Regions from separate parts of the Kitasatospora sp. NPDC127067 genome, predicted to be linked through region 1. Evidence: riboswitches for the same ligand, from Rfam matches in the RefSeq annotation. Region 1 holds a riboswitch; each other region holds the start of a gene.
What was found. A riboswitch is a leader RNA that binds a small molecule or an ion and turns the genes downstream of it on or off. The one in region 1 is predicted to bind thiamine pyrophosphate.
Positions count from the first base shown of each region.

Region 2: another riboswitch for thiamine pyrophosphate. It lies ahead of ACFWJ4_RS26035 (purine-cytosine permease family protein); the one in region 1 lies ahead of thiC (phosphomethylpyrimidine synthase ThiC).
Region 3: another riboswitch for thiamine pyrophosphate. It lies ahead of thiO (glycine oxidase ThiO); the one in region 1 lies ahead of thiC (phosphomethylpyrimidine synthase ThiC).

Region 1 covers NZ_JBHXEM010000049.1:24,538-29,474, forward strand. The annotation lists gene ACFWJ4_RS20610 (cupin domain-containing protein) at 93-410, shown strand; gene tenA (thiaminase II) at 437-1,108, shown strand; gene ACFWJ4_RS20620 (hypothetical protein) at 1,191-2,480, opposite strand; gene ACFWJ4_RS20625 (DUF5326 family protein) at 2,741-2,941, shown strand; TPP riboswitch at 3,162-3,296, shown strand; gene thiC (phosphomethylpyrimidine synthase ThiC) at 3,291-4,937, shown strand, end outside.
Region 2 covers NZ_JBHXEM010000072.1:31,287-36,223, forward strand. The annotation lists tRNA gene ACFWJ4_RS26025 (tRNA-Ser) at 47-134, opposite strand; gene ACFWJ4_RS26030 (S1C family serine protease) at 198-2,054, opposite strand; TPP riboswitch at 2,309-2,453, shown strand; gene ACFWJ4_RS26035 (purine-cytosine permease family protein) at 2,446-3,864, shown strand; gene ACFWJ4_RS26040 (glycerophosphodiester phosphodiesterase family protein) at 4,008-4,832, shown strand.
Region 3 covers NZ_JBHXEM010000145.1:8,365-13,301, forward strand. The annotation lists gene ACFWJ4_RS35745 (polyprenyl synthetase family protein) at 1-131, shown strand, start outside; gene thiE (thiamine phosphate synthase) at 189-842, opposite strand; gene ACFWJ4_RS35755 (Rv2175c family DNA-binding protein) at 842-1,207, opposite strand; gene ACFWJ4_RS35760 (NAD(P)/FAD-dependent oxidoreductase) at 1,250-2,458, opposite strand; TPP riboswitch at 2,542-2,654, shown strand; gene thiO (glycine oxidase ThiO) at 2,658-3,833, shown strand; gene thiS (sulfur carrier protein ThiS) at 3,830-4,069, shown strand; gene ACFWJ4_RS35775 (thiazole synthase) at 4,073-4,870, shown strand.

The sequences.
Region 1 (4,937 bases):
CCCGGCGGAACCACCGGACGGCGGGGTGGTGTTGAATGCCCCTGGTCCGGGAGGTGGACGGACGGGCCCGAGAACGAGGGAGGACGGCGGCGGTGAAGCTCTTCCGGCTGGACGGACTGGACGCCGAACGGGCGGCCAACGACGGTGCGTACCTGCGGTTCCTGCGCGAACCGCGGATGTCCGCCGGGCTGTACGCGCTCGCCCCCGGCGACACCGACACCCAGACCGCGCACGACCAGGACGAGATCTACCAGGTGATCAGCGGTCGGGCCGAGCTGACCGTCGGCGCCGAGACCGCCACGGTCGGCCGCGGCACCGTGGTGTACGTGCCGGCCGGCACCCCGCACCGGTTCCACCACATCACCGAGGAGCTGCGCGTCCTGGTGGTGTTCTCCCCGCCGGAGGACTGAGCGCCCCGCCGGTTAGGGTCGGCGTCATGAGCACCAAGACGCTGACCGAAGAACTCTGGGCGGCCATCGAGCCGGTGTACGCCGAGATCCTCGCCCACCCCTTCCTGGCCGGGCTCACCGACGGCACCCTGCCGCGCGCGGCCTTCCGCCACTTCGTCGTCCAGGACTCGCACTACCTGCGCGACTACGCCCGCGCGCTCGCCGTCTGCGCCGCCAAGGCGCCCGGCGAGCAGGACGTCCGGGCCTTCGCCGACGACGCGGTCGGCGCGCTCGCCGCCGAGCAGGGCATGCACGCCGAGTTCCTGACCGCCTTCGGCGGCACCGCCGAGGAGGCCGCCGCCGAGCCCGTGCTGCCCACCACCCGGGCCTACACCAGCTACCTGCTGGCCACCGTCTACGGCGGCTCGTTCGCCGAGGCGGTCGGCGCGGTGCTGCCCTGCTACTGGATCTACGCCCGGGTCGGCGAGGCGCTGCTCGCCCAGGGCTCGCCCGACCCGCTGTACAGCAAGTGGATCGCCACCTACGGCGACGAGGCCTTCCAGTCGGTGGTCCGCCGGGCGCTGGCGCTCACCGACCGGCTCGGTGAGGAGCTGTCCGCGGCCGAGCGCCGCAAGGTGGTCGAGCACTTCGTGACCACCTCGCGCTACGAGTGGATGTTCTGGGACGCCGCCTGGCGCGGAGAGCGCTGGCCGGTCTGAAGCCGCGCGGGTGCGGCCGCCCGCCGTCCGCCGTCCGCACGGCACCTGTACGACGGGCGGACGACGGGCGGGCGGTGCCCGGTCAGCCGGTGACGAAGTAGCCGGTCAGGTCGGCGACGACGTTCACCGGGCCGCCGTGGTTGAAGACCGAGTAGGTGCCCCCGCCGGTGACCCCGGTGGTCACCGAGTTGGCGACGGTCTGCCCGGGTTCGACGTTCACGGTGGAGGTGTTCGGCGGCAGGCCCCCGCCCGGGAACACCGTGAGGTGGCCGGAGTCGGTGACGTCGGTGATCGTGACGTTGGCCTCGACACCCAGCACGTTCGGGACGGAGCCGTCCGCGGGCACGGCCTGGACGGTCGTGGTCGCCCCCTGCTGGAGCTTGCCACCGGTGATCCGGGTGTCGAGGTTGCGGACCGGCGTCGTGAGCGCGCTGAACAGGCCCCTTCCGGACGGCCCGTAGTAACCGACGACGTCGACGATCACGTGCACCCAGCCGGCGCGGTTGTAGACGTCGATCCGCCCGTCCGCGCCGACCGGCACCACGACCTGGTTCGCGACCGTCGATCCCACCGGGAAGTTGACGTTCGAGCCGTAGGCGGGCCGCTGCGTCCCGCTCGGGTACGCGGTCAGGAAACTGTCCCAGGAGCCGTCCGTGGTGGTGACGTTGAGGACCACCGAGGTGGCGTCCGCGGTCCCCAGCTCGGGGCGGGCGACCTGGTAGCTGCGCACCGCGTCGCCGCCGAGCCGCCCGGTGCCGTCGCTGCGGCTGTCGGCGATCCGGGTCGGGGTCAGCGGGCCGTACTTGTCGGTCGCCGCGGTCCGGTAGTACCCGACCACGTCGAGCACGACATGGGCGGTGCCCGCGTTGTTGTAGACGTTGATCCACGGGGCGCCCCGACCGACCGGACCGACCGCGATCGTGACCAGGTTGGAGATGGTCTGGCCGGCCTTGAAGTTGATGCTGGAGGTGGCGGGCTTGGTGCCGGCCGGGCCGGCCTTGGGGGCGAGCGTGACGAAGCCGTCGGCGGTCGGGTCGGTCACGGTGAGGTTGACCACCACGGCCGTGGCGTCGGTCGGCACGGCGGAGCCGCAGTACATCGGCGGGTGGTTGCCGCAGCGCTGCGAGACCGGGGTGCTGTAGTACTCGCCTTCCTTGAGCGGTCCGAAGTGGTCGTGCGACGGGGTCTGGTCGTAGGAGCGGGTGTCCAGGATCCGGGTCGGGGACATCCCGACGAACCCGGCCGGTGCGGTCACGTCGGCGGCGGCGGTCACGGCCGCCGGTGCCGCGGTCGCCGGGACCGCGGCGAGCGCCGCCACGGTCAGGTTGAGCGCCGCGAGAGCGGCGGTGGACACGGCTGTTCTGGCCCGCATGATCAGGTTCCCCCCTGGTCGATGGCACCGGACGGGTGTTCTTCCGGCACTGGTTGGACGCTTGGGAACGCCGGGGGTTGTACGCCGCCGGACGAATTCTCGGGGGTCACCCGGGGGGTCGGGCTCGGGGTGATCTCGGGGTTCTCTCCGGGCCGTTGGGCCTCGTTCCGGCACTCGCGCCACCGTACGATCGAAGTACCGAAAGCAAGCGGGATGCGGCACCGGACGGCGGCCGACCCGAGGGGAGAAGAGGAACCGACATGGCTGAGCTCTGGAAGTCGCTGCCCTCCTGGGTGCGCAACATCGTCATCCCGGTGCTGGTCCTGGTGCTGGCCTGGAACATCGTCGCCTTCGTGTTCGGCGTCGTCGGCGCCCTGCTCTCGATCGTGATCAAGCTGCTGGTGGTGGTCGGCATCGCCGCCGCCGTGGTGGTCCTGGTGAAGAAGGCCGCCAAGAGCTGACCCACCACCCCGTAACGCCGCCCTGAGGCCCGGCCCCCACGAGAGGGGGACCGGGCCTCGGCCGTTCTCCGGTATCCGATCGGCTACTGGTTGCGGTAGTAGCCGAAGAGGTCGACGACGACACCGGTCGCTCGACGGGACGGGGTGACCGGCTCGTGGGGCGCTCTGGACCTGCGGCGATCGGCTCGCTACGGTGTTGGGCGTCGTGTGCAGGCAACACCGCCTGCGACGCGGGAGCTCGGAGCACCGGGCTGAGAGGACGCTGACCGGGACGTCGACGGACGGACCGACGGCTGCGTCGACCGCAGGAACCTGACCGGGTAATGCCGGCGTAGGGAGTAGAGGTCAGATGACCACGTTCGAAGCACAGCCGCAGTCTGCCCAGGGCGCCCCCAGCAGCGAGCGCACCGGCTACCCGACCCCGGCCTGGCGCAAGTCCTACCGCGAGGGGTCGCGTCCCGACCTGCGCGTTCCGTACCGCGAGGTGCGGCTCACCAACGGCGGGTCCGTCCCGCTGTACGACACCTCCGGCCCGTACACCGACCCGTCCTTCGAGCCCGATGTGCGGCGCGGCCTGCCCGCCCTGCGGGACGCCTGGATCCGCCAGCGCGGCGACGTCGAGGAGTACGACGGCCGCGAGCCGCGCCCCGAGGACGACGGGATCAAGCACACCTCGCCGCGCGGCGGGAACCTGCGCAACCTGGACGCCGTCTTCCCCGGCCGGCCGCGTCGCCCGCTGCGCGGTCGCGGTGGCGCCGCCGTCACCCAACTCGCCTACGCCAAGCGGGGCGTGGTGACGCCGGAGATGGAGTTCGTGGCGCTGCGCGAGGGCCTGGCGCCGGAGTACGTGCGCGCCGAGGTGGCCCGCGGCCGGGCCGTCATCCCGGTCAACGTGAACCACCCGGAGGTGGAGCCGGCCGTCATCGGCACCAACTTCCTGGTGAAGATCAACGCCAACATCGGCAACTCCGCCGTCACCTCCTCGATCGAGGAGGAGGTGGAGAAGATGACCTGGGCCACCCGCTGGGGCGCGGACACCGTCATGGACCTCTCCACCGGCCGCAACATCCACACCACCCGCGAGTGGATCCTGCGCAACTCCCCGGTGCCGATCGGCACCGTGCCGCTGTACCAGGCCCTGGAGAAGGTGGACGGCAGGGCCGAGGAGCTGAGCTGGGAGGTCTACCGGGACACGATCGTCGAGCAGTGCGAGCAGGGCGTCGACTACATGACCGTCCACGCCGGCGTGCTGCTGCGCTACGTCCCGCTCACCGCGCGCCGCAAGACCGGCATCGTCTCGCGCGGCGGCTCGATCATGGCGGCCTGGTGTCTGGCCCACCACCAGGAGAACTTCCTCTACACCAACTTCGAGGAACTCTGCTCCATCCTGGCCTCCTACGACGTCACCTTCTCGCTCGGCGACGGCCTGCGCCCGGGCTCGATCGCGGACGCCAACGACGAGGCGCAGTTCGCCGAGCTGAAGACCCTCGGCGAGCTCGGCCGGATCGCCCGCGAGCACGACGTCCAGGTGATGATCGAGGGCCCGGGCCACGTCCCGATGAACAAGATCAAGGAGAACATGGATCTCCAGAAGGAGATCTGCGACGAGGCGCCGTTCTACACCCTCGGCCCGCTGACCACGGACGTCGCCCCCGGCTACGACCACATCACCTCGGGCATCGGCGCGGCGATGATCGCCTGGTGGGGCACCGCGATGCTCTGCTACGTGACCCCCAAGGAGCACCTGGGCCTGCCCAACCGGGACGACGTCAAGACCGGAGTGATCACCTACAAGATCGCCGCCCACGCCGCCGACCTGGCCAAGGGCCACCCCGGCGCCCAGGCCTGGGACGACGCCCTCTCCGACGCCCGCTTCGAGTTCCGCTGGGAGGACCAGTTCAACCTGGCCCTCGACCCGGAGACCGCCCGCGCCTTCCACGACGAGACCCTCCCCGCCGAGCCCGCCAAGACCGCGCACTTCTGCTCGATGTGCGGC
Region 2 (4,937 bases), on a different contig from region 1:
CCGAGCGAACTCGGCACCCGCCCTGAGCAGGTGGTTCTCCTACCGGCGGAGAGCGTGGGATTCGAACCCACGGTACGGGGTCACCGCACGACAGTTTTCAAGACTGTTCCCTTAGGCCGCTCGGGCAGCTCTCCAGGCGGAGGTCAGCCTAACGGGTCCGGCGGGGTTCGGCGCACACGTTTCGGTGCGGGCGGGGGTCACGACTGGTCGCCCTCGCGCTGACCGAGGGTGACCTTGGTGTTGAAGGTCTGGCCGTTGCGGGTGTACTCGACGTCGACGGTCTCGCCGGGCTTGTGCGTCCAGATCCGGCTGACCAGGGCCGGGCCGTTGTCGATCGGCACGCCGCCGAGCTTGGTGATGACGTCGCCCGGCTTGAGGCCGGCCTTGTCGGCCGCGCCGCCGGGGGTGACGGCCGGCTGGCCCTGGATGTCCTTGGTCTGGATCTGCGCGCCGTCGCCCTTGTAGTCGTCGTTGCGCAGCACGTCGAGCTTGGCGTAGACCGGCTTGCCGGTCTTGATCAGGGTGTCCGCGACCCACTTGGCCTGGTTGATCGGGATGGCGAAGCCCAGGCCGATGCTGCCGGCCCGGCCGTTGGCGGAGGCGTTGGACTGGATCGCCGAGTTGATGCCGATCACCGCGCCGCCGGAGTCGAGCAGCGGGCCGCCGGAGTTGCCGGGGTTGATCGAGGCGTCGGTCTGCAGGGCGTTCATGTACGAGGCCTGCGAGCCGGTGTCGTCGCCGGAGGCCACCGGGCGGTCCTTGGCGCTGATGATGCCGCTGGTGACGGTGGACTCCAGGCCGTACGGCGCACCGATCGCGACGGTGGCGTCACCGACGTTGACCTTGTCGGAGTCGGCCAGCGGCAGCGGGGTCAGCTTGCTCTTCGGCGGGTTGTCGATCTTGACCACGGCGACGTCGTAGCCCTCGGCGTGGCCCAGGACGGAGGCGCTGTAGGAGCTGCCGTCGGCGAACTTGACGGTCAGTTTGCCGCCGTTGAGGGTCGGCGCGACCACGTGGTTGTTGGTGAGGATGTGGCCCTCGGTGTCGAAGACGAAGCCGGTGCCGGTGCCCGACTCGCCGTTGCCCTGCGCCTTGATGGTGACGACGCTGGGCAGCGCCTTCTGCGCGATGGCGGCGATCGAGCCGGGGGCGGGCTCGTTCTTCTGGGTGTCGCTGGCCTGCACGGTGGTGCTGCGGTGGTCGTTCGCGGAGCTGCCCCTGTCGGCACTGTCGGTGGCGGTCACGCCGAGCACGCCGCCGGCCACACCGGCGACCAGCGCGACGGCCGCGATCAGGGCGACCAGGCCTCCGCGCTTCTTGCGCGGGCCGCCGGGGCCGACCGGACCGCCGGGGTGGTCCGCCGGGTAGCCGAGCGGGCCCGCCGGGCCGCCGGGGTAGCCCGCGCCGCCGGAGGTGGAGTCGTGGGTGGGGCCCCAGCCGCCGAGCGGCTGACCGGCCCCGAAGGGGTGGTGGCCGTGCGCGGCGGGGGCGGCGGGCGCGACCGGAGCGGCGCCGTAGCCCTCGTGCGCGACGGGGGCGGCCGGAGCGGCGCCGTACCCCTCGTGCGCGCCGGCCGCCGGGACGCCGTGGGTCGGGGTGGCGTACGGGTTGTCGGCCGGCGGCAGCGCCGGGGCGGCGGGGGCCGCGGCCGGGGCGGGCGCGGCGGGCGGGGCCACCGGAGCCTGCGGGGCGGGCGGCAGGACCGGCGGCGGTGCGTCGATGTAGCCGGTGACCGGGTCGACGGCCGGCTGCTCGGCGGCGGGCGCCGCAGGGGCCGCGGGGGCCTCCGGTGCGGGCACCTTGGTGAAGGCGACGGTGGGCTTGTGCCCGCCCTCGGCCGGGACACCCTCGGCCGCGACGGCGTCGACGGGCGGTGCCGCCTCGACGGGGGCGGCCTCGACGGCGCCCGACTCCGGCTCGGGCACCCGCCGGAAGGCCATGGTCGGCTGGTGCCCACCCTGAGCGGGGCCTTCGGAAGCGGACTCGGCCGCCCCCGGCCCTGCGGGCTGCTCCCCCTGCGGCCCGGTGGGCCCAACCTCGCGCTCGGTGCTCACGGACGACCTCCATAGCTGGCAGAACCAAGGACCATAGTTTTTCGCACTGTCGATTCGATTGCCGTAAGGACCCCTCTGAAGAACTCATAAGAATCCTTAGCCGGCGCAGACGCCGACACCCGACGCCGGCACCGACGCGGCACCGACGCGGCACCGACGGCCGAGGCTCCCCTCCCCCGCCGGGCGTCCCGCGATGCGGACCGCACACCCTCGGCCTTGGGCGTTCGCCCCCGTGCCGGTTAGCCTGTCGCTCCAAACTGACACGCGGGAGCTTGGACCCACCAGGCTGAGAGTGCGCATGTCGACCGTACGCCACACGAGTGACGGACGGTCGAGGGGGCGCTGACCGCCGGAACCTGTCCGGGTAATGCCGGCGTAGGGAGTATCGGCCATGCCGCCTGCTTCGCCATCCTCTTCTTCGGGCGCGAACGTTCCCGCCCCCGGTGCGGACGCCTCCGCCGCGGGCGCGACCGCCGTCCTGGAGCGCCCCGAGCACGTCGAAGCGCCCCTGGTGCTGGACACCGAGCCGCCGCGCACGCTGCGCTTCCGGGACCACTTCGCGCTCTGGATGAACCTGGGCGTCAGCCTGATCGGCTTCTCCACCGCCGCCACCGTGCTCGGCGCCCCCGGCAGCGAGCTGTCGCTGGCCGCCGCGGTGACCGCGATCACGGTCGGCACGGCGGTCGGCACCGCGATGCTCGGCGTGGCCTCGCTGATCGGCGCCCGCACCGGCGCCCCCGCGATGGCGAACCTGCGCGGGCTGTTCGGCACCCGGCTGTCGTACCTGCCGACGGTGCTGAACATCGTGCAGTGCATCGGCTGGGGCGTGTTCGAGCTGCTGACCATCTCGGCGGGCGCGCAGACCGTCGTGCACACCACCGGCTACCGCTGGCTGTTCGTCCTGCTCGCGGGCGCGCTGACCACGGCGCTGACCATCTGGCCGCTGGGCTCGATCGCGGTGCTGCGCCGCTTCGTGGCCGGGGCGGTCGCGGTGGCGATGGTGTACTTCACCGTCCAGCTGGGCCGCCAGGGCGTGCCGGACCCGGGGGCCGGCAACTGGCACGGCTTCCTGGGCGCCACCGACGCGATGATCGCGGTGTCGGTCTCCTTCGTCCCGCTGGCCGCCGACTACACCCGGCACTCGCGCACCCCGCGCTCGGCGTTCTGGGGCAGCTTCTCCGGCTACACGATCGCCCAGGTCTGGTGCTACGTGCTCGGCCTGATGGCGCTGCTGCAGTCGGAAGGCGATCCGAACCGGATCTTCGACTCCTTCCTCGGGGTCTGGGCCGGCTGGCTGTTCCTGCTGGTGCTGGTGCTGCGCGAGACGGACCAGTCCTTCGCCAACGTGTACTCGACGGCGATGTCGGTGCAGAACCTGCTGCCGAAGGTGGACCGCCGGGTGCTCTCCGGCGCGATCGGCGTGCTGACCACCGTGCTGGCGCTGCGGATCGACGAGTTCACCGACACCTACTACGGCTTCCTCGGTCTGATCGGCTCGGTGTTCGTGCCGCTGCTGGCGGTGCTCGTGGTGGACTACTTCCTCGGCGCCGGACGGCGCGGCTGGAACCTCTCCGCCGACGCGCCGTCCCGCTGGCCGATGCTGCTGCCGTGGGCCCTGGGCTTCGCGGTCTACCAGTTCATCGCGCCGACCAAGGTGGCCGGCTGGTGGACGGACTTCTGGACCTCGGCCCAGGAGTCGCTGCACTTCACCCCGCAGGAGTGGACCTCCGCCTCGCTGTTCGCCTTCCTGGTGCCCGCCCTGGTCACCTGGGCGCTCACCCCGCTCTCCCGCCGCGCCGACCGGCACTGAGCGAGCCCGCCCCGCACCGGGCGAAGCGGGGGCGGCCCGGCCCCCGCGGGCCCGGCCGGGACGGCCCCGCGGGAAGGAAGACGGCCCCACAGGTTGGGGCCGTCTTTGTCCGCGCTTCACCTGTGCCGCCTATCGTTGGGCCTGTGACCAGCCCAGACCTGTCCTCGCCGGCGGCGCGCACCGTGCCGTCCGTCCAGGTGATCGCCCACCGCGGTTCCTCCCACGCCCTGCCCGAGCACACCCTCGCGGCCTACCGGCGCGCGCTCGACGAGGGCGCCGACGCGCTGGAGTGCGATGTCCGGGTCACCGCCGACGGCGCGCTGGTCTGCGTGCACGACCGCCGGATCGGCCGGGTCTCCAACGGCCGGGGCACCGTCTCGGCGATGACCCTCGCCGAGTTGGAGGCCTACGACTTCGGCGCCTGGAAGACCGGCCGCCCCAGCGTCGACCCGGAGCTGCGCGGCGTGCTGCGGCTGGAGCGGCTGCTGGAGCTGGTGGTGGAGTGCGGCCGCCCGGTGGACCTGGCGATCGAGACCAAGCACCCGGTGCGTTTCCGCGGCCGGGTGGAGACCGAGCTGCTGCGGACGCTGGAGCGGTTCGGGATCGGCGCGACCCGGGGCGGCGACCGCCCGTCCGCCCGGATCATGAGCTTCTCCTCGATCGCGCTGAACCGGGTGGCCGCCGCCGCGCCGCAGTACCGGCGGGTGTTCCTGTTCGAGCGGACCCTGCCGCTGCTCGGCCGGCTGCGCGAGGGCTCGCCGCTGCCGGGCGGGGCGCGGATCGCCGGCCCGGGCATCGAGCTGGTGCGGGCCCGCCCGCAGCTGGTGACCAGGCTGCGCGAGCTGGGGCACGAGGTGCACGTGTGGACGGTGGACGAGCCGGCCGACGTCGAGCTCTGCCTGGAGCTCGGGGTGTCCGCGATCATCACCAACCGGCCCGCGGAGGTGCTGGCGCAGCTCGGCCGGTGATCCGCCGGCGCGTCCGGGGCCGCACCCGCCCGGGGCCGCACCCGCCCGAACCGGTCGCCCCGTCCGGTCACTTGTGTCCGGACGGCCCGGTCGGATCCTCCCGAT
Region 3 (4,937 bases), on a different contig from region 1:
TGGTGGAGCACCGGATCGAGGAGCTGATGCGGCAGTCGCTGGCCGCGCTGGAGGCCGCTCCGCTCGCCGACGACCGGGCCCGTACGGTGCTGCTGGCCCTGGCCGAGGCCGCCACCGTCCGCAAGTACTGACGGACGGCGACGGCCCCGGGGGCCTGCGGGCCCCCGGATCCCGCTGATCCGGGCCGGTCAGAGCGCGGCGCGCACCCGGCGGGACAGCTCGGCGGCGGCCGCCCGCGGATCCGCCGCGGCGGTGACGGCCCGCACCACGACGATCCTGCGGGCACCGGCGGCCAGCACCTCGTCCAGGTTGCCGAGGTCGATCCCGCCGATCGCGAACCACGGCCGGTCGGTGTCCTGCTTCGCCGCGTACGAGACCAGGCCGAGGCCCGGGGCCGGGCGGCCCGGCTTGGTCGGGGTCGGCCAGACCGGGCCGGTGCAGAAGTAGTCCGTACCGGGTTCGGCGATCGCCGCGTCCACCTCGGACTCGGCGTGGCAGGAACGGCCGATCAGCACGTCCTCGCCGAGGATCGCCCGGGCGGCCGGCACCGGCAGGTCGTCCTGGCCGAGGTGCAGCACGTCCGGCCGGGCCGCGTGGGCGACGTCGGCGCGGTCGTTGACGGCCAGCAGCTTGCCGTGCCGGCGGCAGGCGTCGGCGAAGACCTCCAGGGCCTCCAGCTCCTGCTTGGCCTCCAGACCCTTGTCCCGCAGCTGGACGATGTCCACCCCGCCCGCCAGCGCCGCGTCCAGGAACTCGGCGAGGTCGCCCTGCTCCCGGCGGGCGTCGGTGCACAGGTAGAGCCGGGCGTCGGCCAGCCGGGTACGCAGCGTGTCCGCCGCCATCAGATCAGCATCGCCTGGGCGCGGCGCTTCACCTCGGTGCCGCGGTTCTCCCGCAGCGCCTGGATCGGGCTGCCGGGCAGCGACGGGTCCTCGGTGAAGAGCCACTCCAGGATCTCCACGTCGTTGTACCCGCAGTCCCGCAGGACGGTCAGGGTGCCGGACAGGTGCTTGACCAGGCCCGGGCCGTCGATGAACGCCGCCGGGACCTGCAGCGACTTGTTCGGCCCGCGCCGGACGGCGATCAGGCCGCCGTTCTTGACCAGGTCACGCACCTCGGTGACCCGGACCCCCCACTGCTCCGAGATGTCGGGCAGGTACATCCAGTCGGTGACCAGGGCTTCAATCTTGCTTTCGATCTCACTCACGCCACCAGACTGCCACCTCCGCGGCCCACCGCGCACCAGGCACTACCCCGCGACGGCCGACTTCAGCGGCACCGCCGGGTCGCCCGCGCGGGCCGGATCCAGGGCCGTACCGCGCTCGATCAGCCTCCGCCCCTGGGTGAGGTCGCGCGGCCGGTCCACGGCCAGCAGCGCGCTCGGCACGCCGTCGCGCAGCCAGAGCACCGACCAGTCGCCGTCCCGCGGGGAGCCGCGCCACAGCAGCTCGTCGCCCTCGGCGTGCCGGCCGGCGTACTGGACCATCCGGCCGAACTGCTCGGACCAGAAGTACGGCACCGGGTCGTAGGCCGGCGCGTCCGCGCCCAGGAGCGCTGCGGCCACCGCCTCGCCGGACTGCAGGGCGTGGTCCCAGTGCTGGACGGCCAGCCGGGCACCGGCCCGGGCCGAGGGGTAGCTGACGCAGTCGCCGGCCGCGAACACGCCGGGCACCGAGGTGCGCAGCCGCCCGTCCACCACGACGGCGCCGGCCGCGTCCAGCTCGACCCCGGAGCCGGCCAGCCAGCCGGTCGCGGGGCGGGCCCCGATGCCGACCACCACCTCGTCGGCGGGCAGGTGCGAGCCGTCCGCCAGCAGCACCGCGCCGGGCTCGACGGCGGCCACGCCGACCCCGCAGCGCAGGTCGACCCCGGCCCCGGCGTACCAGGCGGCCATCGCCGAGCCGACCTCGGTCGGCAGTGCGCCGGGCAGCGGCGCCGGGCCGGCCTCGACCACGGTCACCTCGCAGCCCGCCGCGCGGGCCGCGGTGGACACCTCGGCGCCGATCCAGCCCGCGCCGACCAGCACCAGCCGCAGCCCGGGGCGCAGCAGCGCGCGCAGCGCCAGGGCGTCGTCCAGGGTGTGCAGCAGGTGCGCGCGCTCGGCGCCGGGCAGGGCCCGCGGGACGGCGCCGGTGGCGATCACCAGCGAGCCGTACGGGAGGTCGCCGCCGTCGGTGTGCAGCACGCCGGGGGTCAGTCCGGTGGCCCGGCGGCCGGTGAGCAGCTCGATGCCGAGCTGCCCGTAGTCGATGTCCAGGGCGGTGGAGTCGGCCTTGCCGAGCAGCACGTCCTTGGAGAGCGGCGGCCGGTCGTACGGCGCGTGCGGCTCCTCGCCGACCAGCACGATCGGCCCCTGCCGGCCGCCCTGCCGCAGCTTGAGGGCGCACTGCGCCCCGGCCAGCCCGGCTCCGACGACGACCACCTGATCCGTTCCGCTCAGCTCTGCCACGCCCGTCACTGTACTCAGCGCGACGCGGCGGCCTGCGGGCCGTCCGCCCGCTGTACGGGCCTTCGGCCGGGCCGACCCCCGGCGTTAAGGTGGGGGCACCACACGGGAGCCCGGCGCACCGGGCTGAGAGGCGGGCTGGCACGGCCTGCGACCGTCCGAACCTGATCCGGGTCATACCGGCGAAGGGAGAAGAGCAGCTTTGTCACGCTTGCCATCAGGCGCCCACGCCGACGTGCTGGTGATCGGCGGGGGCGTCATCGGCCTCGCCGTCGCCTGGCGCGCCGCGCAGCGCGGGCTGCGGAACGTGATCGTGGTCGACCCCTCCCCCGGCGGCGGGGCCGCCGGGGTCGCGGCCGGGATGCTCGCCCCGGTCACCGAGCTGCAGTACGGCGAGGAGCCGCTGCTGCGCCTCGGGATGGCCTCGAACGAGCGGTACGCGGCCTTCGCCGCCGAGCTCTCCGAGGCGAGCGGCGGCCGGGACACCGGCTACCGCCGCTGCGGCACCGTCGCCGTGGCGCTGGACTCCGACGACCGCGAGGAACTGCGCGAGCTGCACGCCTTCCACCAGCGGCTCGGTCTGGACTCGACCTGGCTGACCGGCCGGGAGGCCCGCAGGCTGGAGCCGATGCTCGCCCCCGGCGTGCGCGGCGGCCTGCACGTCGCGGACGACCACCAGGTGGACCCCCGGCGCCTGCTCACCGCCCTGGCCGCCGCCTGCGAGAACGCGAACGTCCTGCTGCACCGCGCCGAGGCCGTCGAGCTGCTGGTCGAGGACGGCCGCGCGACCGGCGCCCGGCTCTCGACCGGGGAACGGGTGGGCGCCGGACAGGTCGTCCTCGCCGCCGGCCCGCACAGCCACCGGCTGCCCGGCCTGCCCGACGGTGTGCTGCCCGCGATCCGACCGGTGAAGGGGCAGGTGCTGCGGCTGCACGTCCCGGACGCCTACCGCCCGTTCCTGTCCCGCAACGTCCGCGCCGTCGTCCGCGGCCGGCACCTGTACCTGGTGCCCCGGGAGAACGGCGAGCTGGTGGTCGGCGCGACCACCGAGGAGCAGGGCTACGACACCACCGTCACCGCCGGCGGGGTGTACGAACTCCTGCGCGACGCCCACGAGTTGGTCCCGGGAATCACCGAACTCCCGCTGCTGGAGACCTCCGCCGGGCTGCGCCCCGGATCGCCGGACAACGCCCCGCTGCTCGGCCCGACGTCACTGCCCGGGCTGGTCGCCGCCACCGGCCACTACCGCAACGGCGTGCTGCTCACCCCGGTGACCGCCGACCTGGTCTCCGAGTACCTGGCCACCGGTGAAGTCCCCGAAACGGCAAGGCCGTTCACGCCCCTGCGCTTCTCCCCCGAACCCCCCGCTGCGAAGGCCTCCGCATGACCGAGATCGCCCCGAACGAGATCACCCCGAACGAGATCGCCCTGACCGTCAACGGCGAGCCCCGCCGGGTGTCCGCCACGACCACCCTCGCCGAGGTGGTGGCCGCCGTCAGCGCCGCCAACACCGGTGTCGCCGCCGCGCTCAACGAGGCCGTGGTGCCCCGCGGTTCGTGGCCCGGGACGGCGCTGGCCGGCGGCGACCGGATCGAGATCCTCACCGCCGTGCAGGGAGGCTGAACCATGGCCGACGACCTTCTGACCATCGCCGGGACGGCCTTCTCCTCCCGGCTGATCATGGGCACCGGGGGCGCCCCCAGCCTGGAGGTCCTGGAGCGCGCGCTGCTCGCCTCCGGCACCGAGCTGACCACCGTCGCGATGCGCCGGGTCGACGCCACCACCCAGGGCTCCGTGCTCGACGTGCTGACCCGCAACGGCATCCGGGTGCTGCCCAACACGGCCGGCTGCTTCACCGCCGGCGAGGCCGTGCTGACCGCCCGACTGGCCCGCGAGGCGCTCGGCACCGACTGGGTCAAGCTGGAGGTGATCGCCGACGAGCGCACCCTGCTGCCCGACCCGATCGAGCTGCTGGACGCCGCCGAGACGCTGGTCGACGACGGCTTCACCGTCCTGCCGTACACCAACGACGACCCGGTGCTGGCCCGCAAGCTGGAGGACGTCGGCTGCGCGGCCATCATGCCGCTGGGCTCGCCGATCGGTTCGGGCCTGGGCATCCGCAACCCGCACAACTTCCAGCTGATCGTGGAGGGTGCGGGCGTCCCGGTGATCCTGGACGCGGGCGCCGGCACCGCCTCCGACGTGGCGCTGGCGATGGAGCTGGGCTGCGCCGCGGTGATGCTCGCCTCCGCGGTGACCAGGGCTCAGGACCCGGTGCTGATGGCCGAGGCGATGCGGCACGCCGCCGAGGCGGGCCGGCTCGCCCACCGGGCCGGCCGGATCCCGCGCCGCTTCCACGCCGAGGCCTCCTCCGCGATGGCCGGCCGGGCCGATCTGGACGCCCGCGAGCGCCCCGCGTTCTGAACCGTCGCGCATGTCACAAGCCGGTCCCGGAGGCGGTGTCCTCCGGGACCGGCCGTCCCGGGCGGCT